DNA from 4 places in the Sporomusa sphaeroides DSM 2875 genome. Region 1 is predicted to be linked to each of the others. Evidence: riboswitches for the same ligand, from Rfam matches in the RefSeq annotation. Region 1 holds a riboswitch; each other region holds the start of a gene.

What was found. A riboswitch is a leader RNA that binds a small molecule or an ion and turns the genes downstream of it on or off. The one in region 1 is predicted to bind cobalamin.
Region 2: another riboswitch for cobalamin. It lies ahead of SPSPH_RS19585 (TonB-dependent receptor domain-containing protein); the one in region 1 lies ahead of SPSPH_RS03410 (TonB-dependent receptor plug domain-containing protein).
Region 3: another riboswitch for cobalamin. It lies ahead of cobT (nicotinate-nucleotide--dimethylbenzimidazole phosphoribosyltransferase); the one in region 1 lies ahead of SPSPH_RS03410 (TonB-dependent receptor plug domain-containing protein).
Region 4: another riboswitch for cobalamin. It lies ahead of cbiD (cobalt-precorrin-5B (C(1))-methyltransferase CbiD); the one in region 1 lies ahead of SPSPH_RS03410 (TonB-dependent receptor plug domain-containing protein).

Annotation. Positions count from the first base shown of each region.
Region 1 is NZ_CP146991.1:754,886-761,061, reverse strand. It holds gene SPSPH_RS03410 (TonB-dependent receptor plug domain-containing protein) at 1-1,861, opposite strand, end outside; cobalamin riboswitch at 1,979-2,159, opposite strand; gene SPSPH_RS03405 (MerR family transcriptional regulator) at 2,501-3,340, shown strand; gene SPSPH_RS03400 (hypothetical protein) at 3,504-3,836, opposite strand; gene SPSPH_RS03395 (ECF transporter S component) at 4,014-4,517, opposite strand; gene SPSPH_RS03390 (TonB-dependent receptor plug domain-containing protein) at 4,544-6,176, opposite strand, start outside.
Region 2 is NZ_CP146991.1:4,248,180-4,254,355, reverse strand. It holds gene SPSPH_RS19595 (helix-turn-helix domain-containing protein) at 244-459, opposite strand; gene SPSPH_RS19590 (Arc family DNA-binding protein) at 845-1,027, opposite strand; cobalamin riboswitch at 1,493-1,676, shown strand; gene SPSPH_RS19585 (TonB-dependent receptor domain-containing protein) at 1,823-6,106, shown strand.
Region 3 is NZ_CP146991.1:4,146,810-4,152,985, forward strand. It holds gene SPSPH_RS19130 (nicotinate-nucleotide--dimethylbenzimidazole phosphoribosyltransferase) at 1-650, opposite strand, end outside; gene cobT (nicotinate-nucleotide--dimethylbenzimidazole phosphoribosyltransferase) at 643-1,689, opposite strand; cobalamin riboswitch at 1,812-1,997, opposite strand; gene SPSPH_RS19140 (ABC transporter substrate-binding protein) at 2,157-3,323, opposite strand; gene SPSPH_RS19145 (DUF1538 domain-containing protein) at 4,205-5,923, shown strand; gene SPSPH_RS19150 (P-II family nitrogen regulator) at 5,991-6,176, shown strand, end outside.
Region 4 is NZ_CP146991.1:1,779,557-1,785,732, forward strand. It holds gene ldhH (L-lactate dehydrogenase (quinone) large subunit LdhH) at 1-1,183, opposite strand, end outside; gene SPSPH_RS07955 (LutC/YkgG family protein) at 1,183-1,797, opposite strand; cobalamin riboswitch at 2,004-2,175, shown strand; gene cbiD (cobalt-precorrin-5B (C(1))-methyltransferase CbiD) at 2,288-3,382, shown strand; gene cbiE (precorrin-6y C5,15-methyltransferase (decarboxylating) subunit CbiE) at 3,361-3,993, shown strand; gene cbiT (precorrin-6Y C5,15-methyltransferase (decarboxylating) subunit CbiT) at 3,990-4,583, shown strand; gene cobM (precorrin-4 C(11)-methyltransferase) at 4,614-5,378, shown strand; gene SPSPH_RS07980 (cobalt-precorrin 5A hydrolase) at 5,382-6,176, shown strand, end outside.

The sequences.
Region 1 (6,176 bases):
CAGTAGCTGTTGCGGCAACACGTTCTGTTAAATAAGTTCCATTCAAGCTTGTACTCCATTTATCCTTTTGATAAGTTACTCCTCCTGTCAATTGCAGACGTCCATATTGTCTGTCCCAGTATTTTTTCACTCTCGGATCATTGCCTTTAGCTTTTGTTTGAGGATTGCCATAATTAATCCCCCAGCTATATGACCAGCTATTTTCCCCGCTTATATCACAGGTTAACTCAACGCCGGTGTTCTTAAAATCTTCATTCGTATATTTTGATATTCCTGTTGTCGAGTCCCAGGTCGCAGTAATATTATCGGTAATATCAATATGATACACCGCCGCCTTCCACCTATGACCACCATCTATCTTCTTCCAGCCGAGCTCATAATTAACACCGGTTTGCGGCTTTAATTCCGGTGCCGGCAACAGATTGTAGGCGCTGCCGTATATTTGCTTAAAGGTAGGCAAAATAAACGACTGGCCAATACTGGCGTATATATTATCCTTTTCACCTAATTTGTGAATAAATTGTCCGGATGTGCTGAAATTGTTGTAATTTGCATCTTGGGCAGCACCGGCAGTCCAGGTTTCACGGGCACTTAAGATGAAAGAGTTCGCATCACTGAGTTTTTGTTCCCATTGTCCGTAAATACCATAAACCTTTCTTTCCTGCTCTGTTTTAGTCCCAACGATGTGTTTAATCTGATTAAAATATTCATTTTTATATGTAAATCCAAAAATAGTATTGACCCTGTCATTTATCTGCCAATGTTTCTGGGCGTCAATCCCGTAAGTTCTATCCTTTTGATCGACTTTATCAGGCGCGGGACTCAGTTTTCCAGAACTATTATAATTAGCAAACCCTCTTGAAGTAGGCTTATTGTGATTATAATACAAACTGGCTTTTAGATTTTCATCACTATATCTAAGCTGTGCTATATTATACTTGTTTGTATAGGTTTTATCATTTTGTAAATCGCCTGCTTGCGCATCCAATAATTTCTTCCAGTTATCGCCAAACCAGGTCTGATATCCATTTTCATTGTCCATATAGTTATACGAAAGCGATAACTTATCATTAAAATTATATTCTACTGATACACTGTCTTTATCAGAACCCCTAAAGGTAGTCGTTCTGTCCCCTGCAGCACTGTTAGTAATTTGAATTTTATCCAAACTGCCCCATCTTGTCTTACTGTAGCTCAGATTCAATTTTCCCATATTAAAGGTTGCATTGTGATTTTGCTGGCCATAATTGCCAAAACCTGTCGATATCGTATTATCAAATTGCTTTTTCATAATAATATTGATAACGCCGCCCATGGCTTCACTGCCATATAAAACCGCGCCACCACCTTTTACAATTTCCACCCGTTCAACATTTTCCACCGGAATGGAATCCAGATAGTAGCTGCCGGACATATTAATCGGGACTCCATTTACTAAGACCAATGTGCCATTACTTACGCCGCGGATAATAATTGGATTGGACATAGTAGAATAAGGATTTCCGTTAGGTCCATAAGTACTGTAGGAAAAACCGGAAATTTTTTGCAAAGCCATTTGTATATTCTCAGCACCGGTATTTTTTAAATCTTGATTCGTCAAAATGGTAGTAGAAGCCGGAACCTCAACATCAGGTTTTTCAGAACGGGTAGCCGTTACAATTATCGAATCAAGGGTAAAATCCTCCACTGCACCGGCAGCCAAAGCTGCCGGCCCTCCCCCACAGCATAAGCCGGTAATGATGGCCGTGACTAACATACGCTTTTTCAGAACGCTTTTCTTTTTCATCCTCATTCTTCCTTTCATAATAAAATAAAAAACTCCCGGCCATGACAGCCGGGAGGATTCTACAGCAACAGCCAAATAAAAACTCCTGGTCTAGAACCAGGAGCAAATTCAGCAAAACAACAAAACTCACCTGGAATATATTCCAAATAAGCTAGTGTAACTGTAATCTCCTCCCCATCACTCGTGGGTAAAACGGCGATCTTTAGACAGGCAGTTCTCCTGGCTCTGGATCATAGCTCTCCCAAACCTTCCCAGGACTCTCATCCCAGTGGTATTTTGGTTTGCTCCCCATTACAGTGGCGGGACCGCGCCGGTCTTGCACCGGACTTCCCTATTAAGCCCTTTACAGGGCACCTGTCTAGCAATATTCAATTCACATCAGAGAAGAACACTTAACTCAATATACAACTTCACTTCACCATTTTAGCAAACATTATCAAAAATCGTCGTTTTTAGAAGATATATGTCAAAATTTACTCTGGATTATAAGGGTAAACTATATACCGGTCATATAGTCAAGTCTTTTTTCCCAGGCCTGACCACTTTTGTTATCCCGACATAAGAGGAGCTAGCTTTTATCCTAAATAAAAACTAACCTTTCTTGACACAAACCCAATTCATCATTAATAATGGGGATAAAAGAAGGTTTTAGGTTCAACCATTGTTTTATGCACCTGGATTCCTATATGTAATAAGCGTAGGAGAATACAACATATGACAATTAACAAAGAAAACTATATTACCGCCGGTGAATTGGCCTCTCTCTATGCTATTCCCAAGCAAACCTTGCTTTATTACGACAAACACGGACTATTAGTTCCAGCCTATGTCAGCGAAAACGGCTATCGCTATTACTCGGTTTCTCAATATCTCTTGCTGGAAATTATTCTAAATATGAGGAAATTAAATATTTCCATTCAGGGCATAAAGAATTATCTGCAAGATCGCAATGTTGATAATTTCGAACAGATATTACTGGCGAAAGAAAAAGAATGTGATAAAATTATAGAAGATACGCTAAACATTAAAAAGAGCTTACATTTGTCTTTACAAACAATAGAAAAAATACGCAAAACCCGGTTCAATCAAATTCAAGTAAACTTTCAAAAAGAAAAAATTCTATTTGTCAGTGAACCTTTAACCGAAACCATGTCTTTGCGGGAACGGTTCAGGCTTCTGTCCAAACATAATCAAACCGCCTTCTCCAAAAAACACTTCAAGGAATTTACTACCGGCTGGATCATAGATAAAGATGATTTTTTTGCAGAAAAATTTAATAAAACAATACAATATTTTACGCCTGTTTCTCATTCCATTCCTAAGAAGCACTGCTTTATCCGTCCGGAGGGATTATATCTCACCATACGCTTCCAAGGAACTTATTACCAACAAGTAGCTTCCGTATATAAGGAAATCCTCGATTTTGTGCAACGCAATGCCTTGCAGATTGTCAGTAATGTATATGTTTTCCCGCTGAAAAACCACTGGCTTACTACTGATACAAAAACATATATCAATCAAATCTCTTTTCAGGTGGAGTACACCACCTGCTAAAACAAAAGGCGGAATTGGGCTCAGTTTCTTTAACTAAGCTCAATTCCGCCTTTTCCATCATTTAGGGTATACTCAGGCATTTCATGCTCCTTGAACTGGATCATCATTGCCTAAACCTTCCCGGACTCATAGCTTTCATAGCCTGGCATAAGCTTACCACCAGTTAATCAACTTTGTGATGACATTTTCCTGCCGTATTTCCCGAGAGAATATTCCGGTAAATTTCATGAGCTTCTTCAGGATTTTTGCCATTTTCTAACGCCTTCCGGGCATGAATCACTGCGGTGCGGTATTTTTTGTGTGCCTCATCTTGAGAAATGTTTTCGATATTTTTAGAGTCGAAATTCATTACTTTGCGAAAAATCTCATGAATTTCTTCCGAATTTTTCCCGGCTTCTCGCGCCAGTTGAACATGCTTTAGTGCACTTTCATAACGATGCTTGGCATGCGGTTCATTAGGAATTTGATACTTAGGATGCTTTCTTTCCGTATTCATTATTTTCACCCCTTAAAATATAGCTTTTCTGTCTACTTTACTCTATATAGCGGTCATATAGTCAAGCTATTCTTTAAAAGTCGTTGTTTCACAACAAATACATAAACACAGTCTCCATATCTCACATGATATAGTTGAAGTGGGACAAGGGACCTGTCCCTTGTCCCACTAATTGTTTTATCTTACTTTACCGGCTGCTGGCAGGCGTTTATACAGCCAATGACACAGAACACCTCCGGCAAGACCGGTAACCAACTGCGGCCAGCTCATTGCAGTCTTGAGAAAAAAGGCCTGTCCGGCCGGCAGGGAAATAAAACTGAAAATCCAGGTGGCAGAAAAATATAAAGCAGCCATCCGCCCCACAGACGCCAGCAGTACTGCCAGCCACAAATGGTGTTTCCGGCCGGCTTCATATAGCAGAATATAAACAATATTAGTGACAGCCACCGGCAAAATAAAGACCGGCAGAGGCAAGGCCTGCTGAAAATAGGCGACAACCGGCGCCAGACAGGCGATAATGAATCCGGCTCTCAGCCCGGCGGTCTCGGCAGCTAGCAATAGGCAGGCATTAACCGCACTGCCGATGACAAACATGGATACAAAGGGCGGCACCGGCACCAGCAGCCGCAGCGACTGCAGCAGGATCATAAGCGCCAGCAGCAAAGACCCCCTGGCAATCATATGTCGCTCCTTTCCTCGCCAGCCGGTCACAGGGTAAACCTGACATTCATATGGACAAAGGTACCCGGCAGTGAAAGCTCCTCATCCTGATGATTGAAAAGGTTCTCCACCCCCACCGCTATCGTTTGGTTCTCGTTAATTTTTTTTGTAACATTCATATTCCAAACAGCAAACGATTTATTCACCCCGCTGCCCGAGCTTTGCTGAAACAAATAATCCCGGTAAGCATCTACCCAGATGCTGGCACTTAAATCCGGCGCCGGCCGGTAGGAAAAACGGGAGGATACCTTGTGGCGCGCCCGGTTGAACAACCGGGTGCCGGTCAGATCATTGCCGGCGTCCAGATAAGTATAGTTTCCCGACCAGCTCAGCCTGTCAGTGAGCGGACAAGTGATTTCGCCTTCCAGCCCGCGCAGGCTGGCCCTGCCGATATTCTGATACTCAATATGGGCGGCGCTGACCCACGCCTCGTCAATCATATCCCTGACCTTGCTGGAAAAGAAGGTCAGCTTGCCGGTTGCCTGGCCCCAGTCCCGTTCAACAGCCAAATCGTAAAAAGTAGAGCTTTCCGGCTTCAGGTCGCTGTTACCGGCAAGCTTGACCAGCGCGCCGTTGCGGACTACATTTAAATCCAGAAACAATTGATTCGGGGAAGGGACACGGTAGCCTTTGCCGGTATTTGCTTTGACGCGCCAGCCAGGCTCCGGCCTGTAGGTTAAGCCCAGCTTGGGGCTCACCTTATCCGCGAACCGGTCGCTGCCGTCATAGCGGGCGGCTGTCGTCACAGACAGCTTGGGAGCCATATCCCACTCATCCTGCACATACAGCGCCGAATAATCGGTTTTTACCTCCGAGCCCTGATAGGTTTTGCCATGAAAGGTTTTGGTGAAAGTACCCCGGCCTGTCCGGATACCGGTCCCGCGGTACAGTTCCGGCCGGAACTCACCGCCGATAGTCAGGCGGTGGTCAGGCCCCGCCGTTTTACTGACCCTGGCCTCGATTCCCGATATCCGGTAATAGCCGTAAACCGAATTCACATACAGGCCGTTGCTGCGGTTGACGGTATCGTTGTACTTGTCCCAGATGGTCTGATAGGCATTGACAAACAACTCACCGCCTGTCAGTGTTTTTTTGTAGCTGACGCCGTAATATGTGCGGTTGTTGTCGTCCCGGACTGCTGTGGCCAAAGTCCCCACCATCGACAGCATCGAAGCATATTCCTCCTGTTTTTCCTCCATGTACGAGGCACTCAGGGAAATCAACTCCCCGTCACGGGGAAAATAATCCACCCGGCCGGAAATATTCCTGCGTTTGCCAAAGGGCAAAAAGGTAGTTCCGTCACTTTTAAGCGACTCAGCGGTATCTGTATAATTGCCGGCAAGAAAAACACTCAGCTTATTCTGCCGGCCTGAATCGTAGGAAAACGCATAGCGTCCCTGCCGGTCGCCCTTATCTGTCCACAATCCCTGATCCAGATCCAAATGCCAAGCTTTCTGCGTCGATGCTTTGGTTATGATGTTGACAACGCCCCCGAGGGCGTCGGCGCCATAGAGCGATGTAACCGGCCCTCTGACAATTTCAATTCGCTCCACATTATCCAGTGAAATCCGGTCCAGTTCATAATTGGCATCCGGCTCGGCCGGAATTCTCCTGCCGTCC
Region 2 (6,176 bases), 1.5 Mb from region 1:
ATGTAGTCAATGTTTTAACACGTTATGTCAATGCAATAAGTCTATGGGAACATATATTATGTGGCATTCTGCTTGCGTAAAAAAACCGTCTAAAGCATCCAATGGCTTTAGACGGTTTTTAAAAATTACAGTACCTTGCTTCAGTATTTATCTATTCAAGCCTTCACGGATTATTGGACCGTCCAACTAAGTAATTGAGAGATACATTGAATTTGAATAATAATCCCGTCTCTGACATTTCCGTCAGTTATCCTCTGCTTTATCTAATCTACCGACCAGATAATCTAGAGACACATCGAAATAGTCTGCGAGTAAAATAAGTCTGGCCATATTGGGTTCCCTTTCGCCTGATTCGTAAAATCTCCAGGCGCGAGTGGACACTCCTAGTAAATCGGCTAATTCTTGTTGAGATACGTTATGTTTTTGTCTTAATTCTTTTATTCGATGCGAAAAACTCATAAAAACGCTCCTGAAAATATTGACAGGAACTAAATGTTCCTATATAATAGGAACAAATTGTTCCTGTTTGATTTTTATATACTGAAAGGAGGTAGGTAAAAGAGCGACTCGAAACAGCAAGCTTACAGCTGTAAGATGCTAAACAAGGGCAAAGCATGCCCGAGAATGTGTCTGAAGGACACTAGTTGCTCGATACCACGACAAAACAACTGCTGCTGATGGAGACAATCGAACGGAAAACAGGGGTGTGTTCCACATACGATTGTCTCCATTATAGCGCAGTTGGTGGCTGGCTTCAATGTTAAAGGCAGTGGATTAAATTCCTCGTGAACGTTCCGTTAAAAATAAGCCGATAATACCTTTAAAAGGAAAAAGCCGCAGGAATTTATTTTGTGTTTAAATCAACCTTAATCGCCCCATTTTTGGTCTCATAGGCGGCTATATGAGCTTTTATAATCATTTCTAGTTCCTTATTAACTGTTCTGAAATTATTGTCAGCAATATAGCGAAACTTTTCAAGTATATGTTGATCGATACGAAGTGTAAACTTAGATGTATTTGATGACACGGTAATTCCCTCCATAGAAATGTAATTACAATAAATGTATATTAAAAGAAATAGAAAAGGCATATTGACGGCAAAATGACGGCATGATATGATTTAAATGGAAAATGGGGGTGCCTATATTTGGGAGTAAAGTGTTTTGTCAACAATTTTCCTACTTGAGGTCTGTTCTACAGAAAGGGGGCATATAAAAGAGAAGTTTAGATAACGGACTTAACCTTATTAAGCCGCTAACCAAGGGTAAAGTATGCCTAAATTCGTGTCTCAAAGACACGAATTTGGTGTCGCCCTGCATTGCTCACAGTTGGCAGCTGGCTTCAATGCAGGGGTTGAGAAAATGTGACAAATCATTGCAGCGGTGAAGTTATGCAGAGTTTGTAGGAAAACTTTTGCCGTTGCCGAGGGGAAGGAGGGAATAGGAAAAAGTAATAATCCTGAGCTATGCTTCATAGATTAAACCACAGAACAACAGAATATCTTGGGACAGGTGCCCGCAAGGGCTTAATAGGGAAGTCCGGTGAAATACCGGCACGGTCCCGCCACTGTAACGGGGAGTAGTCTTGCATATTGGCCACTGGAGCGTCAAGCTCTGGGAAGGCGCGGGACAGCGATGAACCGGAGTCAGGAGAACTGCCTGTTCGGCAATCACCGTTGTACCTGCGCGTGACAGGGAGGCGATTATGCAGTATTTTCGGAAAATAACGTCAATTTGGCATAAGCACTTCCCAAAGGGGAGTGTTTTTTTTTTTAGTGTCTACTATGCAGAGAGGAAAGAACGGGATAAAGGAATGATCGCTTTTGAACCACATCTACAAAATCATTTGGAACCGGGCACGCGCCTGCTGGCAGGTGGTGTCCGAACTGGCGAAAAACACCGGCCGGATGAAATCGGTCCGCTACAGCAGCGGCGTGCGCGGCGCCAAATGCGTGGTACTCAGCCTGGGATGGCTGCTGGCGCTGAATCTGGCTGCGTCATTTATCCATACGGCGGCTGCGTTTACAACGCCGGCAGACGGCACGTGGACGGCAACAGGAGAGGTCGACGGCTATAATACCTACGAATCGACAGCCACCATGGGTGGCGCCGGGACTCTTCCGACTAACCCTAAAAGGTACAATGCGACGATTGTGCTGCTGGCAGGCGAAAGATGGCGGCCGATGGATGTGCCGGCCAGGGCCTCGTATATAACTGCCGCCGAGCTTACGCTGGCGGGCGGCAGTATGCTTGACCTGGCCTGGAAGGGCAACAGCCAGGGATATCAGGAACCCACGCCTGCTAAGGAGGCCAGTATAAAGCCCATAGCCCTGACTGTGGAAAAACTGAATCTGTCCGGTGACGTTGTTTTGCGCATTAATACCCATGTCAAAAGCACGGGCGGAACCATCCAGATAGGCGGTGTTACCGTTAAACAGCTGACCGGCAGCGGCACCATCTATGTTCAGTCTGCCTATGATCCCAATTATAAGACCATAGTACGCGGCGCGGGCGGGGTTTTCATGCGGCCAATAGAAATGACCACGCCTGCTTATAAGTACAACTATATGGTTGTTGACCTCAGCGCGGCCGGCAGCACTGCTTACAATCAGGTTAATGTGCTGGGGCAGGCATCACTTATCGACGGCCCGCTGCGGATTTACGAACTGGTGCCGGTTATTGACTGGAACAACCTGCAGCCCGGCAAAGCGATCCTGCTGGGGGTAAAGTCCTACAATACCGGTGTCATCTCCGAATCCGGCAAGATGGCCAGTGACGCCCAACTGGCTTTTCGCAATATCTGGCGCATCGAAGAGGGCAATCTCTTCACCCGTATGGATGAACTGCATGCCCGTCATCTCGGCAATACAGGCGCGCCGTCCCTTGCCGGTGCGGCGGACAGGCCGGTAAGCGAAGGCGTCTGGGCCCATAGCTTCCGGGGAAAACTGAACAGCCGCGGCGCGTACGGGCGCGGCTTCAGCCAAAGCTATGACGGGCTGCAGGCCGGGCTTGACAAGGAGCGGGAGGGCGACTTCTATAACGGGACCCTGTACTACGGCGTAATGTTTGGCCGGACAAGTGCCGATGCCGGTTATGCTACCGGCCGGGGAGACCTGACCGGCACGAGCATGGGCGCCTATGCCTCCTGGACCGGTCACAGCGGCCGCTATCTGGATCTCGCTGCCCGGATGACGAAGATCGAAAACGACTACCGGTTTCATGACAGCGACAGCGCCAACTCGGCCAAGTATGGCAGCTGGGCCAGCGGTATCAGCGCCCGGTACGGCTATCGCCGGAACTTGCCCGGCGGCTGGTATTATGAACCTCAGGCCGGTTTAGCAGTCGGCATTATTGACCGGGTAAGCTACGAACTGCCTAACCAGCTAGCGGTCAGGCAGACCTCAGACAGGCCGGTGGTCGGCCGGCTGGGCGTGACCGTGGGCAAGGCGTTCGGCGATGAACAGCACCGCGGCCACGCTTACGCCGCTGTCACCGCCCTGCATGATTTCGGCAGCAGCAAGCTGGAAGCCCGTTTCTCCGGCGACCGTGAGACCCTGCGGGCCGCCGCCAGCCGGGACTCCTGGCTGGAATTTAACCTTGGCGCCAGGCTGCAAACCGCCCGCGACAGTACGGCGTTTTTGGAAGTGAGCAAGTCCACCGGCGGTGATGTCCGCAAAGACTGGCAGATCAATGGCGGCCTGTCCTGGAAGTGGGGACTGCCGGCTAAGGCCGGCAAAGCCGCCGACGATTTTCAGCCGGTCGCGGCGGCAACCGTTACGGCACTTGCAGCCGGGGACGGCAGCAGCCGGCCGGCCGGCAGTCTCCAGGCGTCCGGAGCTATTGAGTACCAGCCCCCGGCTCCCGGGGGCGAGGCTGGAGTAAATAATAATCAGCTGCCTGGTACTCCGGCGGTTGCACCGGCAGACAAGGTTTCCCCGAACACCGGCTGGCCACCTGCCAGACCGGATAGTATAGAACCTGTGGCTGAGCCTGCCGAACCGGGAGCCTATACCTTCGCGGCGGTGACGGTCGAGGCGCCGCGCCCTGCCTGGGAACAGGACCTCTCGCCCGGCACCGTGTCGGTCATCCGGCCGGACGATTTCCAGGGAGAGCAGAAGACGCTGCCTGATTACCTCGAAACCGTGCCCGGCGTCCACATCCAGAAGGTCCGGGGCACCAGCAATTACAGCATTGCCCGGGTCCGGGGCAGTACGGCCGCCCAGGTCGGCATCTATCTGGACGGCGTGGAACTGAACCTGACCTCGGAAACCGGTGTTGACCTGTCGGCCATCCCGATGGACAATGTTGCCCGCATCGAAGTCTACCGCGGCTACGTCCCGGCCCGTTTCGCCGGTGCGCCGATGGGCGGCGTCATCAACATTGTCACCAAAAAGCCCGGCAAGAGCGGCGGCTCGCTAGCGGCCGGCCTGCGTTCCTTCGGCGGCTATAAGGGCAGCCTGGAGATGTCGGCCCCGCTCGGTGAGGGCAGCCTGCTTCTGGCTGTCAACCGCGACCAGAGCGACGGCGATTTCAGCTATACCAACCGCTATCATCCTAATACCATGTACGGCTCAGGGCCGCTGACAGCCGACCGGCGGACCCGGCGCAACAATGATTATCACCTGACCGACGGGCTGCTCAAATGGCAGGACGACCACTGGCAGGTCAAGCTGGCTGTTAAAGACCAGTTCCGGCATTTTGCCGGGTATGCCGGCAGCGAAGACAGTGATCTTGACAATGAATACCGGCTGAATCGTGCGCACCCTCCCTACCAGGAGATACGGCAGACCGACCTGTCGGTGGGCCGGCGGCAGCAGGCCGGCAATCTGGAGTGGGGCTGGCAGGTCGACTGGCGGGATTCTGATAAAGAGTGGCGCAGCGGCTTGCAGGAGATTATCGGCCGGGCCTATTATCCCGGCCAGGCCTGGAGCAGCCTCCGGAGCAAACGGCTCGGCGGGTCCCTGGACGCCGCCTGGAAGCTGGGCGACAGCCATCTCTTAGAACTGTATGCCGGCTATTCCCGTGAGCGGATGGATACCGAGCTGTCCGGGCTGGCCAAGTATAAGGAAGACCCGGGCAACAGCACCGGCAGTGGCCGGGATACTTCCATCGGCGCTTATAAATGGCTGGAATATTATCAGATTGACCGCTGGCGCCTGCAACTGCAGGATACCATGCAGCTCAACCGCTCCGGCACCTTCCAGCTGACGCCGGTCTTTAAAATGGATAAGCTGGACATGACGGCTTATAAGGAAGACGGCAAGGATGCCTGGAAATACTCTTTCGGTATCGGTGCAAAGAAGAAATTTGACGACCACTGGACAGTGCGCGGCAGCTGGGGCACCTTCCACCGTTTCCCTAACTTCTATGAAATCTTCGGCGACGGCGGTTCGCTCCGGCCGACGCCGGACCAGTTCCCGCCGCCGGACTTTGAGCACGGCCTGAACTGGGACGCCGGCGTTACCTGGCAGGGGCGGGCGCTGGGGTCACAGGCCGATGTCACGCTGACCTATTTTTCCAACCGTACCAATGACCTGATGCTGCTCAATGTCACACCCACCGGCATTTCCTATTACAACAACGGCGGCGACGGCAAGGCCAGCGGCGTGGAGCTGGAGAGCCGTTTCAAGTGGGCTCGCTGGGATCTTACTTTGGCTGCAACCTGGACCCGGACCGAAATTCTGGGATATCGCGACTCGCTGGCGCTGATTGGCGCTCCCAATCCTGCGCCGTACAGGATAGGCTCGCCCTATTCCTATATCCCGGAATGGGAGGGCAATGCCCGCCTGACCTACCGCTTCCCCGGCGACCGTCTGTCGGTGTTCACCGAACATCACTACTCCGGCAAAACGCCGATCGGGGTGGACCGCAGAGGGTATGGTGAATGGCAGGAGCCGTACGGGCTGACTAATCTGGGGGCCAGGTATGCGGTCAACAGCCGGGTCAAACTGAATGCCGGCATAAATGATCTTTTTAATCAGGGACCGGAAATCGTGCGCGATTATATTCAAACAGCCAGTGATTCCACCAGTCTTGGCAAGGGTGAGAGTATCTATTATCCCTTGCAGGGCAGGACCTATTATCTGACGATGCAATATCTCTTTTAACAAATGACTGCGCAATTCTTCTACGGTCGGCTTTCTTAACGGCCGGGCGGTATTGATCGCAATCTGGTTA
Region 3 (6,176 bases), 1.6 Mb from region 1:
TGTTTATCAGGCTCATTTACCACCCAGGACCGCCGGATAATCACCCGCTCACGGCCGGTGAGGTTTTCCAGCGGCTGTTCACTATAGCAGGAGGCAACCGCCAAACCGGAAATTGTGCCGGCTATGCCCATTTCACCCAGTCCGATTACCTGCACACCGCTGGCGATGGCCTCTGAAGCCGTTTGGATTCCCACCTTGACGGCCTGTATTGTTTGCGTTCTGGTTAATGCCGGACCTTGCAGCATATTTGCCGTACCATAAGCAATTTTTTCATGCCGGACTTGCGCGTATGGCGGCAGCCCGGCGGCAACGCCGATATCCACCAGGACCAGCTTGGCCTGCGCATGTTCGGCAAAGCTGTTAATCACAGACCGGCCCTGGCAAAAATTATTAATCTTTTGGACGGTTGGTGTTTGCTCATATCTGCCTCTGGCTGCCAGGGCGGCTTCGCTGTCGGCAGCCATAATGATAATGCTTTTTTCCAGATTGCGGGGACGGGGATGGCCTGTAACCCCAGCCAGCTGCCGGGCAATATGTTCAAAAGAATGTAAACTGTTAAGCGGCTTGGTGAGGTTATCCAATCGCAGTTGACAGCGCTCCATCGCCTGCTCATCCAAGGGTTTGATGGTTGCCAGAATATCGTTAAACATGAGCCTGCCCTCCCCGGTTACTGTTATCAAGCAAGGTAACGGCTGCCTTCAACATGTCAATGGCGACTGAAGCGCCGATGCCTTCTCCCAGCCGGACCCCCATGTCGACAAACGCTTCCCGCCCCAGACAGCGCAAGGCAATGATATGGGCCGGTTCACCGGATAAATGGGACGCAAACAGGTATTCTTTGCTTACAGGCTGGATGGCATGGGCAATCAAAGCCGCCGCCGTGGTATTAAGGCCGTCAATTATGACAGCACAGCGATTAGCGGCAGCACCAAGAACAACCCCGGCAAGGGCTCCGATCTCAAACCCGCCAACCTTGGCCAATACATCAAGCCCGTCTTTGGCATCCGGTTTATTAACCGCCAACGCCTGGCGGACAATGGCAAGTTTTACCTGCATGCGGCTGTCCGATATGCCGGTCCCCCGCCCGGTAATCTTGTCCGGCTCCAGGCCGGTAAACGCACCGACAATGGCAGCACTGGCCGTCGTATTGCCAATGCCCATTTCCCCCAGGCTAAAACAATTGTAGCCTTCACTCACCTTACTGTTGACAATCTCAATCCCGGTTTCGATTGCCTGTACAGCCTGCTCCCGGCTCATGGCCGGCCCTTGGGTAAAATCCTGAGTCCCATAAGCAATCTTCCGGTGCCACAGTCCGGGAACATAGGATAAGTCACCTGCCACCCCAACATCCACCACCACCAGGTCAGAACCGCTGAAATTGGCAAAAGCGTTGGCACTGCCCCCTTTGGCGATAAGATAATTGGCCGTCATATGCATAGTAGTTTCCACCGGATAGGCACTGATACCCTGCCGGGCAACTCCATGATCTGCAGATGTTACCACCATGCAGCTGCGGGGCAGGCGCGGCTCGGTCTCACCGGTGATGCCTGCATACTGTCTGACCATGTCTCCCAACCGGCCAAGGCTGCCTGCCGGCTTGATCAGACTATCCAGCTTATCCTGTACCTGCTGAATAATCACAGTATCCGGGGCAGTAATTTTCACTAAGGTATCTTGCAGTAAACTCATAGCAACCTCCCATTATGTTAAGTAAAGAAAACACGGCTTGCGCCAAACCTTAGGCAAAAAACAGGGGGCAAAAATAAAAGGCTCTTTTGGGCAATCCCAAAAAAGCCTTCTTTTCCATGAAGGATGTAAAACGGTGTAAGGCAGGTCTCCTGGCTCCCGGTTCATCAATACTTACGCCTTCCCCTTGACGAGTGGCCTGTGTAAGCTCTCCTCCGGTACAGTGGCGGGCCCGCGCTTATGTATGGTGTGGCCATACTCAGACTTCCCTATTCTCCCCCGGTAGTAGTACCTTGTGTCACCATCTAATCTCAAATTTTAAGTGACACAAGATACTAGCCGGCGGCACCTTAACCGTATTATGCAAAATTTCCTTAATTATAACAGAGTCCTGTAAATACCGTCAATATGAACAGGCCGGGAATATTCCCGGCCTGTTTTCTGAAAGCATGATTATCCGCAGAACCTGGCTACGGCTTAATGGTGTCTTTAAAGACTTGCTTGCCATCTTTCATTTCAATAATAACGGCATTTTTCTCTGCATCATGGGTGGCATTTAAGGTCGTCGCACCAGTGATAGCAGCAAAATCTTTGGTGGCGGCAAGCGCCTCACGGATCTTAGCCGGCTCCACACTGTTAGCGCGTTTGATGGCGTCAATCAGCAGATTGGCGGCATCATAACCCAAAACAGCCAATGCATCCGGCACTAATCCATACTCTTTTTTGTAAGCTTCAACAAAAGCTTGTGAGGTGGGACTGGTGTTATCCACCGAGTAGTGGTTGGTAAAGTAGGTGTTATTTAACGCGGCGGCTGTGCCAATTTCTATTAGTTTAGGCGAATCCCAGCCATCACCGCCGATAATGGGAACAGTAATGCCCAATTCGCGCGCTTGTTTTACAATTTTGCCTACTTCCTCATAATATCCGGGCACATACAGCACTTCAGGATTAAGGGCTTTTATTTTGGTTAAAATAGTCTTGAAATCCTGGTCCTTTTGCAAATAGGCTTCTTTGGACAAAACCACGCCGCCGCCTTTAGTAAAGGCCTCTTCAAAGAAGGTGGACAGTCCTTTGCTGTAATCACTGCTATTATCCACTAAGATAGCGGCCTTTTTAAGGTTTAAGCTATTGAGGACAAAATTAGCTCCTACCGTCCCCTGGAACGGATCAATAAAGCAGACGCGGAAAGTATAGTCTTTTACCTTATTGGTTTTTTCATCCACCGTTACTTTCGGATTGGTTGCCCCTACTGCTAAAAGCGGAACTTTGGTTGCTTCAGCTACACTGGAGGCAGCAATGGCGTTCGAACTGGCAAACATACCTGTGATGGCGACTACCTTGTCCTGAGTTGCCAGTTTGGTCATAGCGTTGGCGGCTTCAGAAGGTTCACTCTTATTATCGGCAACAACGGCGGTTATTTGTTTGCCAAGCACTCCGCCTTTGGCATTGGCTTCTTTAATAGCCATTCTGGCACCATTAGCAGAAGAAGTACCCATGGTTGCGTTACCGCCAGTCATTTCATTTAGAACACCAATTTTGATGTCATTGGAAGCGGTCCCGCCGCAGCCTGCCATAACTCCTGCCATTAACAGCACAACGGTTAGTACGGCTACTAATTTTACACTTGTTTTACGCATTACCCAATTTCTCCTCCCTTTTTTTGACCCATAAACCGCTTGCTTTTTGCCAGGCTCGCACTTGGCCGGCTAATAAAAGCAACGATTTTTTATAAAGCAGACTTAGCTTCAGGTGGGGTTTTAACCCCATCTGAAGGTTAGTTCGCCCTTATCCAGAGACTTAGTCGCTCTTACTCCCACCTGGAAAGGTGGGAGTCTTAGAGCGAGTTAGTCATCGGATAAAGTAAACTTAGCTTCAGATGGGGGTTTTCAGCCCATCCGAAGCTAAGTCTCCCTTAACCAGAAAAAATTAGACTGCCTGTTTTTTTGAAAAATCAGGCAAAAAGTATACTGTCTATATACTTTTATAGTATTTTTTTAATCCTGTTTCTTCTAGTTCTACATTATATTACATCACCCAGGCTTTTTCAAGATAACGAACCATCACAATCACTAATTATCTTTATTTTTTTCACCATTTGTACTCTCCACAAATACACGCCCCTTATTCGTCCTTCCTCATTACCCTTTACCGAAAATTCGCTTATCTTTTTCGTGAAATAACCCACCTAGTACGTAGTAAATTTGGCCAAGAGACTTCTTTACTCATTTTACCAATCCGTGTTATTATAAACATACCACTTTATAGTTGAAGGAGGTTGTTAGTTTGCCGGGCAGAAATTTATCCATTGCTATTGCCGGAAGCTATAGGAAAAACATGCGGTCAGTGCCCTAGTGGGATAGTAGCTTTAGTTGGCGAAGATTTTACCTAATCAAGGGAGCGGATTATATTTTGTATGAATTTATGCATATTTTATTGAGTAAATTACCTAAAGGCTGGGTTTTACAACACACAATCACGATATGCACATAAATGGTTGAAACAGGAAAGGAAGTTGTTAATGACGACAGACTTATTAGAAAAATTGAAAGAGGCTGCGCAATCGGTCTTGCCAGTCAGTGCCATTGTACTTGCTTTGCATTTTACGATATCTCCTCTGCCGTTTTGGTCTTTGATGCTGTTTCTTACAGGCACCCTCCTGCTCATTATCGGCATGAGCATTTTTACCATGGGCGCCGACATTGCCATGATGCCTATCGGGGAAGCCATCGGCGCAGAATTAACCAAATCAAAAAACATCTGGCTGATCGTCGGCTCCGCGTTTATTCTGGGTGTGGTTGTCACCATAGCCGAGCCGGATTTGCAGGTACTAACCAAACAGGTACCGGCGGTGCCTGATATGGTTCTGGTAAGTTCGGTGGCTTTTGGCGTAGGTGTGTTTCTCGTGTTAGCACTACTGCGCATTCTATTCCAGTTTTCACTGTCCTATATGTTTATTGTATCGTATGTGATATTGTTCATTGTCGCCGCACTGACGGCACCCGATTTTCTGGCTGTCGGCTTTGATTCCGGCGGCGTAACCACCGGGCCGATCACAGTACCGTTTATTCTTGCCCTGGGCGCCGGTATTTCTGCAGTAAGAGGCGGTAAAAGTTCGGAAGAAGATAGTTTCGGCCTTTGCTCGTTATGTTCCATCGGTCCTGTTTTAGCGGTTTTAGTTATGGGTATGTTTTTTGATGCCTCAGGTTCCGGGTTCGCCTTTGAACCAAACGCCAGCGTAAATAATCTTGGCGAATTATTAGATTCCTATTATCTGGGCTTTGTCCTGTTATTTGAGGAAGTCTTAACCATCCTCCTGCCAATTGTGGTTATTTTTATACTTTTCCAGTTCATTCGCTTGAAATTGTCAAAAACAAAATTAATACGAATATTGATCGGTATTGTCTACACCTTGATCGGGCTCTCCATCTTCCTGACTGGCGTCAATATCGGTTTTATGCCTGCAGGCACTTATATTGGCAAAGAACTTGCCACCCTTCCTTATAATTGGATTCTGATTCCTCTGAGCGCAATCATCGGCTTCTTTGTCGTTTACGCCGAACCTGCCGTTCATGTACTCAACAAGCAGGTTGAGGATATAACCAGCGGCTCCATCTCCAAAAAGATGATGATGACAGGCTTGTCTTTAGGCACAAGTGCTGCTTTGATATTATCGGTGGTACGAATTTTAACCGAAATCAGCATTTGGTACTTTTTGCTTCCGGGATATTTGCTGGCTTTGGGATTAACCTTTTTTACACCAAAAATATTTACAGCCATTGCTTTTGACTCCGGCGGGGTTGCGGCCGGCACCATGACTGCGGCGTTTTTGCTTCCCTTTGCCGTGGGTATCTGCGAAGCTGTCGGCGGCAATGTCATGACAGATGCCTTTGGCATTATTGCCATGGTGGCAATGATGCCATTGATAACCATACAGGTCGTTGGGGTTATTTACAACATGAAGCTTATGCACAACAAAAACCTGGAGGAAAATCTGCATACCGATTTGCTATTCGCAACTTCGTTTGATGAATTTGATGAACCTGCCGGCAGCGATAGTGCCACCGCTCCATTGCCCTATGCCGAAGGCGATGAAAATTCCTATAATCTAAATAATAAGAATGACTTGGATTTGCATACAACACATGATAATATAATAGAGTTGACAGAGGACCAAAAAGATGCAAACCTCAAGGAATGCGAGCAAGAAAATAACCTGACGGCTCGAAAGGAGAAATAAAAACATGCCGCAAACTCTATCACTGGTGTTTGTAGTGGCGATTGTAAACAGAGGCAAAGGCCAAAAAATGTCAGAGCTTTTTGCTGATGCTGGCATAAAATTTGACTTGCTGGCTCTGGGAAAAGGAACCGCAGATAAAAAGTTTCTCTCCTATTTGGGCCTCGGTGAAACAGAAAAAGATGTTTTGTTTTGCCCAATGCCATTCGAACTATCACGCACTATCTTGAAAAAGCTTAATGAGGAAACACAACTT
Region 4 (6,176 bases), 1.0 Mb from region 1:
CGGCTTTGGCCCGGAGTTCTTCAATCAGGTGTGGTATGTCAATTTTGCCAGGGCATATCTCAACACATTTGCGGCAGCCGATACAAAGTTCATTGATTTTTTCAAAATCCCCCATACTGTTGAGGAAGGCCGTCAGGATGGCGCCAATACCGCCGGCATAGATGTGACCATACACATGACCGCCGACAATTGTGTATACAGGACAGACGTTGAGGCAGGAAGCACAGCGAACACATTGGTAGATTTCTTTGAATTTATCGTCATGGGCAGCTTGTAAGCGTCCGTTATCAAATAAAATAATATGAAGTTCTTTGTCTTGCTCAACCCATTTTCCGTCTTGTTTGACCATGACCGGGGTTACACCGGAAGTCATTGTCATATAACTGGTCATCAGCTGGCCGGTGGCATTACGCGGCAGGGTGCGCAGGATGGGGGCGGCATCTTTAATGGTGGGAATCAGTTTTTCATAACCGATGATGACAACATGAACCCGTGGCAGGGTAGTGACAAGGCGGGCGTTGCCTTCATTCGTTACCAGCCCGATAGCGCCATTTTCAGCGATACCGAAGTTTGCGCCCGATATGCCCATATCAGCTTCCAGGAACTCCCCTCTGAGCGCTTGGCGGGCAGCCTGAACCATGAACGGAATATCGGTCGGAATTTCCTGCTTCAGTTCTTTGGAGAAGTAGCCGGCAACTTGTTCACGGTTCAAGTGAATGGCTGGCATAACCATATGGGACGGTTTATGACCGGCCAGAGAGATAATCCATTCACCCAGGTCAGTTTCTTTAACATGCAAGCCGGCTGTTTCCAGATCGTGATTAAGATGAATTTCCTCGGAAGCCATGGATTTGGATTTAACAATTCGTTTTACATTTTTTTCTTTACAGAGGTTTATCAAATATTCTTTTAACGCATTGCCATCTTTGGCGCGAAACACTTTAGCGCCCCGTTTGGCAGCTTCTGCTTCAAATTTATCGGCCAGGTTTTCAATATCGGCAACGGCGCTCATCTTCATTTGACGGACTTGTTCGCGCAGAGCCTCAATATCGGCAACATTTTCATAAGCTTTGGCCCTGGATATCGGATAGGCCTCCGCAAAGCGGCTTAATGCGCCACGCAGCACTTCATCCTGTAACTTTTCCTGGATTTCATTTTTTATATTACGATTATTCGCTTCCATTATTGCTTACCTCCGTTAACTTCTTCATCAACGGCAATAATGACAAAACGGCTGGGACCATGTACGCCGATTGTCAGTACGCGTTCAATATCGGCAGTGCGGCTGGGGCCGGTAATAAAGCTGATATAACCGCGGTCGTAGACTTTGGCGATTGTTTCCATAGCTTCTGTTATGCCGGGAACAATTCTATTGCTGTTCATGAAAACAATATGTAAAGGAGGCAGCATCGAGACAAGCCTGCTTTCAAACGCTAACGCATCCTGGCAAACACTGCCTGACTCGGCAATGCCAAACTCAACAGCGGAGATGCCAATATCGGCACTTTCAGCATGCTCGGCGATATCTGCTTGTTCGGTGTACAGGCTTACACCCAGGTCTGTTAGGGTGGCATTAATTCCTGCTGCCTGTTGCAAGGGGCTGTCAACGGCTACTACTTTGCGGGCGTTGGTGTATTTGACTAAATTGGCAATGACTTCTTTGGCTTCAGCCGCTGTTTTGACGCGAAATACTTCGGCGGCCGCGTTTTTTGCCCGGGTTTCGAACTCCGGGAACAGGCTGGCGCTACAAGTACCGGAGGTAAGCGCATGGGTCCAATTTTCACTTACTTTTTTCAAATTCTCCACTCCCTTATAACCGAATTAATCGGTATGATGGTCTGACCAGTATACACTTCGTAATAAATAGGCTAAAACCCTTTTAAAAATTGACAAAAAACGCAAAAAATACAGAAAAATTTTTAGATTATTTAATTTAGATAATTCCTGCCTGGTAAGCAGGAAAATAATTAACTATATGGAATAATAGTACTAATCGCAAATTTGATACATGTAAGGGAATGGGTGCTTTGCGCTTAATAGGGAAGTCCGGTGTAATACCGGCGCGGTCCCGCCACTGTAATGGGGATGCTGCTTAATACATGCCACTGGGAAACTGGGAAGGCTAAGTACGCGAAGAACCAGAGTCAGGAGACCTGCCTGTTCTAACACATGCCGCTAGGACCTACGGAAGATAGGCAGGTGTGGGTACAATATTCAGGCAATCTTTACATGTTGTTTGGTGTTATACCCCCTGCTCAAGGGGGCTTTTTTATTGTCCGATAAAGAAATGCGCAAAGGGATAACCACCGGGACTTGTGCCGCAGCGGCAGCCAAGGCTGCGGTTATGGCCTGGCTGGGCCAGCCGGTGACTGTTCTTCAGGTTTTTTCACCACAAGGAGTCCTGCTGACAGTACCTGTTGCCGAAAGCTGGCCGGTTGCCGGCGGCGGTATGGCGGCAATAATCAAAGATGCCGGTGATGATCCGGATATAACCAATGGGGTTAGGATTATGGCAGAGATCATTATTACCGATAAACCGGGAGTTGTGATCAAAGCAGGTATTGGCGTAGGAACGGTGACTAAACCCGGGCTGGCTGTGCCGGTAGGTGAACCGGCAGTAAATCCCGGGCCGCGTTCCATGATTACCAGGGCTGTGACTGAGTGTTTGCCAACAGATAAAGGGGCTGTTGTGACAATTTCTATTCCCGAGGGAGAGAAATTGGCGACCAGAACGCTTAACCCCATATTGGGGATTGTTGGCGGACTGTCGATTATTGGCACTACCGGTATTGTTGAACCGATGTCAGAAGAGGCTTTTAAAAATTCACTTGTACCGCAGATTAGTGTGGTGCAGGCATTAGGCTATACAGATATAGTATTTGCTCCGGGAAAAATCGGACAGGATATAGCCATCAACCGTTGCGGCCTGCCGGCCGCCGCCGTAATCCAGACAAGCAATTTTATCGGACATATGTTGGAGAATGCAGTAAAATACGGCATGCGCCGGGTGTTGTTATTTGGCCATCTTGGCAAAATCGTTAAAGTGTCGGCCGGCATATTCCATACTCATAACCGGATGGCCGATGCCCGCCTGGAGACAATAGCCGCCTATATGGCGCTAAACGGAGCGCCACAGACGGCCATTGAAGAAATAATGGCTTCGACTACTACCGAAGCTGCTATGCCAATCATCGCCCGGTATAATATGACTGAGGTTTATTCTGTACTGGCCGAACGGGCCAGTGCCCGGGCAAAGCGTTATGTGTTTGGTGATTTGACAGTGGGAACCGTTATTGTGACTTTACAGGGAGATATACTGGGGCTTGATGAGACAGCCCGTGAAATTGGAGGCCATTTAGGATGGAATGTAGGTACCAGGTAGTAGTTGTTGGCATTGGCCCCGGATCGCCTGATTATGTGCTGCCTGTCGTTAGCCGGACGATTGCTCAGGCCAGAGTTCTGGTAGGCAGTAAGCGGGCGCTGGATACCTTTGCCGCAGGCGGTCAGGCTACCAGGATTATTGATAAAGATATTAACGGTGTGCTTGATTTTATTGAAGAACAGCTGGCAAGTCAGGATGTAGTGGTTATGGTGTCCGGCGACCCTGGATTTTACAGCATGCTGGTGGCAGTCAGAAAACGGTTTGCGCCAGAGAGTATTACGGTGATTCCCGGTATTAGTTCGGTCCAAATGGCGTTTGCCCGGGTGGCCGAAGTGTGGCAGGATGCCGCTCTGATCAGTATGCATGGCCGTACAGCCGCTGATGAGGTACTGCGTTACCGGCCAGGGCATAAGCTGGGCATCCTGACTGACACTCAGCACAATCCGGCCTGTATTTCGCGCATCCTGTTAGCATTCGGGTGGCCGGAGGCGGCTCATGTCTGGTTATGCGCCAATTTGTCTTATGACAATGAAGTGGTGGCTGCTATGACCTTAGCCGAGGCCGCAGAAACTCCCGGTTTTGAACATAGCGTAATGGTGGTGAAAGCATGAGTCACAGCTTAGGTATTCCGGATGAGCAGTTCATCAGAGGCGACATTCCGATGACGAAACAGGAAATTCGCATCTTAACTTTGGCTAAGGCCAGCATTGGTGCTGCCGACACTGTCATTGATATCGGGGCAGGTACCGGTTCGCTATCCATTGAAGCGGCTTTATTGGCCAGGCAAGGCAGGGTATATGCCATTGAGCGCGAACCCGAGGGGATTGAACTGATTAAGGCCAACGCCGCTAAGTTTGAGGCCGGCAATGTTCAGGCTGTGCTTGGTTCGGCACCGGCGGCGCTGGCCGGGCTGCCGGCGGCGGAAGTCATCTTAATCGGCGGCAGTGGCGGCAGGCTGCCCGACATTTTGTCCTCGGCCGATCAATTGCTGAAACCGGGCGGACGCCTGATTGTAACAGCTGTTACCGTAGAAACACTGTCTGCCGCTCTCCAGCTTATGCGGCAGCGTCCGGCCTATGCGGTTGAGGCTTGCTGTGTACAAGTTACCCGGATTCAGCCGGTGGGCACCAGTAATATGTTTAAAGCACTTAACCCGATATATATTATTACCTGTACTAAAGAAGGGCAGGCTGCCGGATAGGGAAACAGCCTGGATGAAGGGAGAATATCAATGAATGTATTTTTTGTAGGAGCCGGTCCGGGAGATCCTGAGCTGATTACCGTGAAAGGGCAGCGCCTTTTGGGACAGGCAGATATCATTATTTATGCCGGTTCGTTAGTCAATCCGGCGCTCTTATCCCTCGCTAAAAATGGAGCTGCCATCTATAACAGCGCCTCCATGACGCTGGATGAAGTCATTGCTGTTATGGAGCAAGGGGTTAAAGAGAACAAGCTGGTAGTCCGGTTACATACCGGCGATCCCAGCATATATGGTGCCATTCAGGAGCAAATGGATGCACTGGCACCGAAAAATATTGATTTTGAAGTTATCCCCGGCGTTAGCTCGTTCCTGGCTACAGCCGCTGCCTTAAAGCAGGAATATACATTGCCTGATGTATCCCAGACGGTAATTATTACCCGTTTGGAAGGGCGCACCCCGGTGCCGGAAAAAGAAAAACTGGTTAAGCTGGCCAGCCACGAGGCTACGATGTGTATTTTCCTGAGTGTGCATATGCTGGACAATGTGGTTAAAGAGCTGGTAGATGGCGGCTATACCTACGAAACCCCGGTGGCTATTGTGCAAAAAGCCTCCTGGCCTGATCAAAAAATCTTCCGCGCTACCTTAGGCACTATTGCTCAAATTGCCAGAGAAAATAATATTGACCGTACAGCCATGATTGTGGTCGGTAAGGTCTTGCAAACCGATTATGCTTTGTCGCGGTTATATGCTCCGGAATTCGGACATATGTTCAGACAGGCGCAGGAGGCTAAATAAATTGTGAAGCTGGCAGTCATCTCTGTTACCCGCAAAGGGGCCGAACTGGCTGAACGGATAGCACCGCTGCTGGGGCCGGGGGTTGATGTCTATGCTAAAAACGGGCGCAATCTGCCAGAGTTACATCATACCTATGACTCCTTAAGCGACCTGGTAGCTGAAATATTTTCCTTATATGATGGCTTGGTGTTCATTATGGCGACAGGAATTGTCGTGAGGGTCATTGCGGCACAGGTGAAGGACAAACGCTGCGATCCGGCGGTAGTTGTCATGGATGATGGCGGCAATTATGCGATAAGCCTGTTGTCAGGTCATATCGGCGGCGCCAATGAGTTAACCGGGTTAGTGAGCCGTGCCGCCAAAGCTGTGCCGGTTATCACTACCGCCACCGATGTTGCCGGCTTGCCGGCTGCTGACATACTGGCAGTCAAACTTGATCTGACCATCGAACCGTTCAGTTCGCTCAAAACCATAAACGCCGCCATTGTTAATGGTGACAGGGTGTTGTTTTTTATTGATAAGGAACTGGCTGACCATGAGCGGTATATTGCTTTGGCCACCAGGCAAGGGGTTGCATTAGTTGATAGCAGTGAACTTATCCATCCGGATCAGTATGATGCTGCTGTAGTCATTACCGATAAAGAACTTGCTATTCAGAAACCGCATCTGTATTTGCGTCCCCACAGTTTAGCCCTTGGCATCGGCTGCCGGCGGGATACCACCGGTGCTGAAATTTTGTCAGCCATCAATCAGGCTTGCCGGACAATCGGACGGAGCAGCAACAGTGTGGCTGTGATT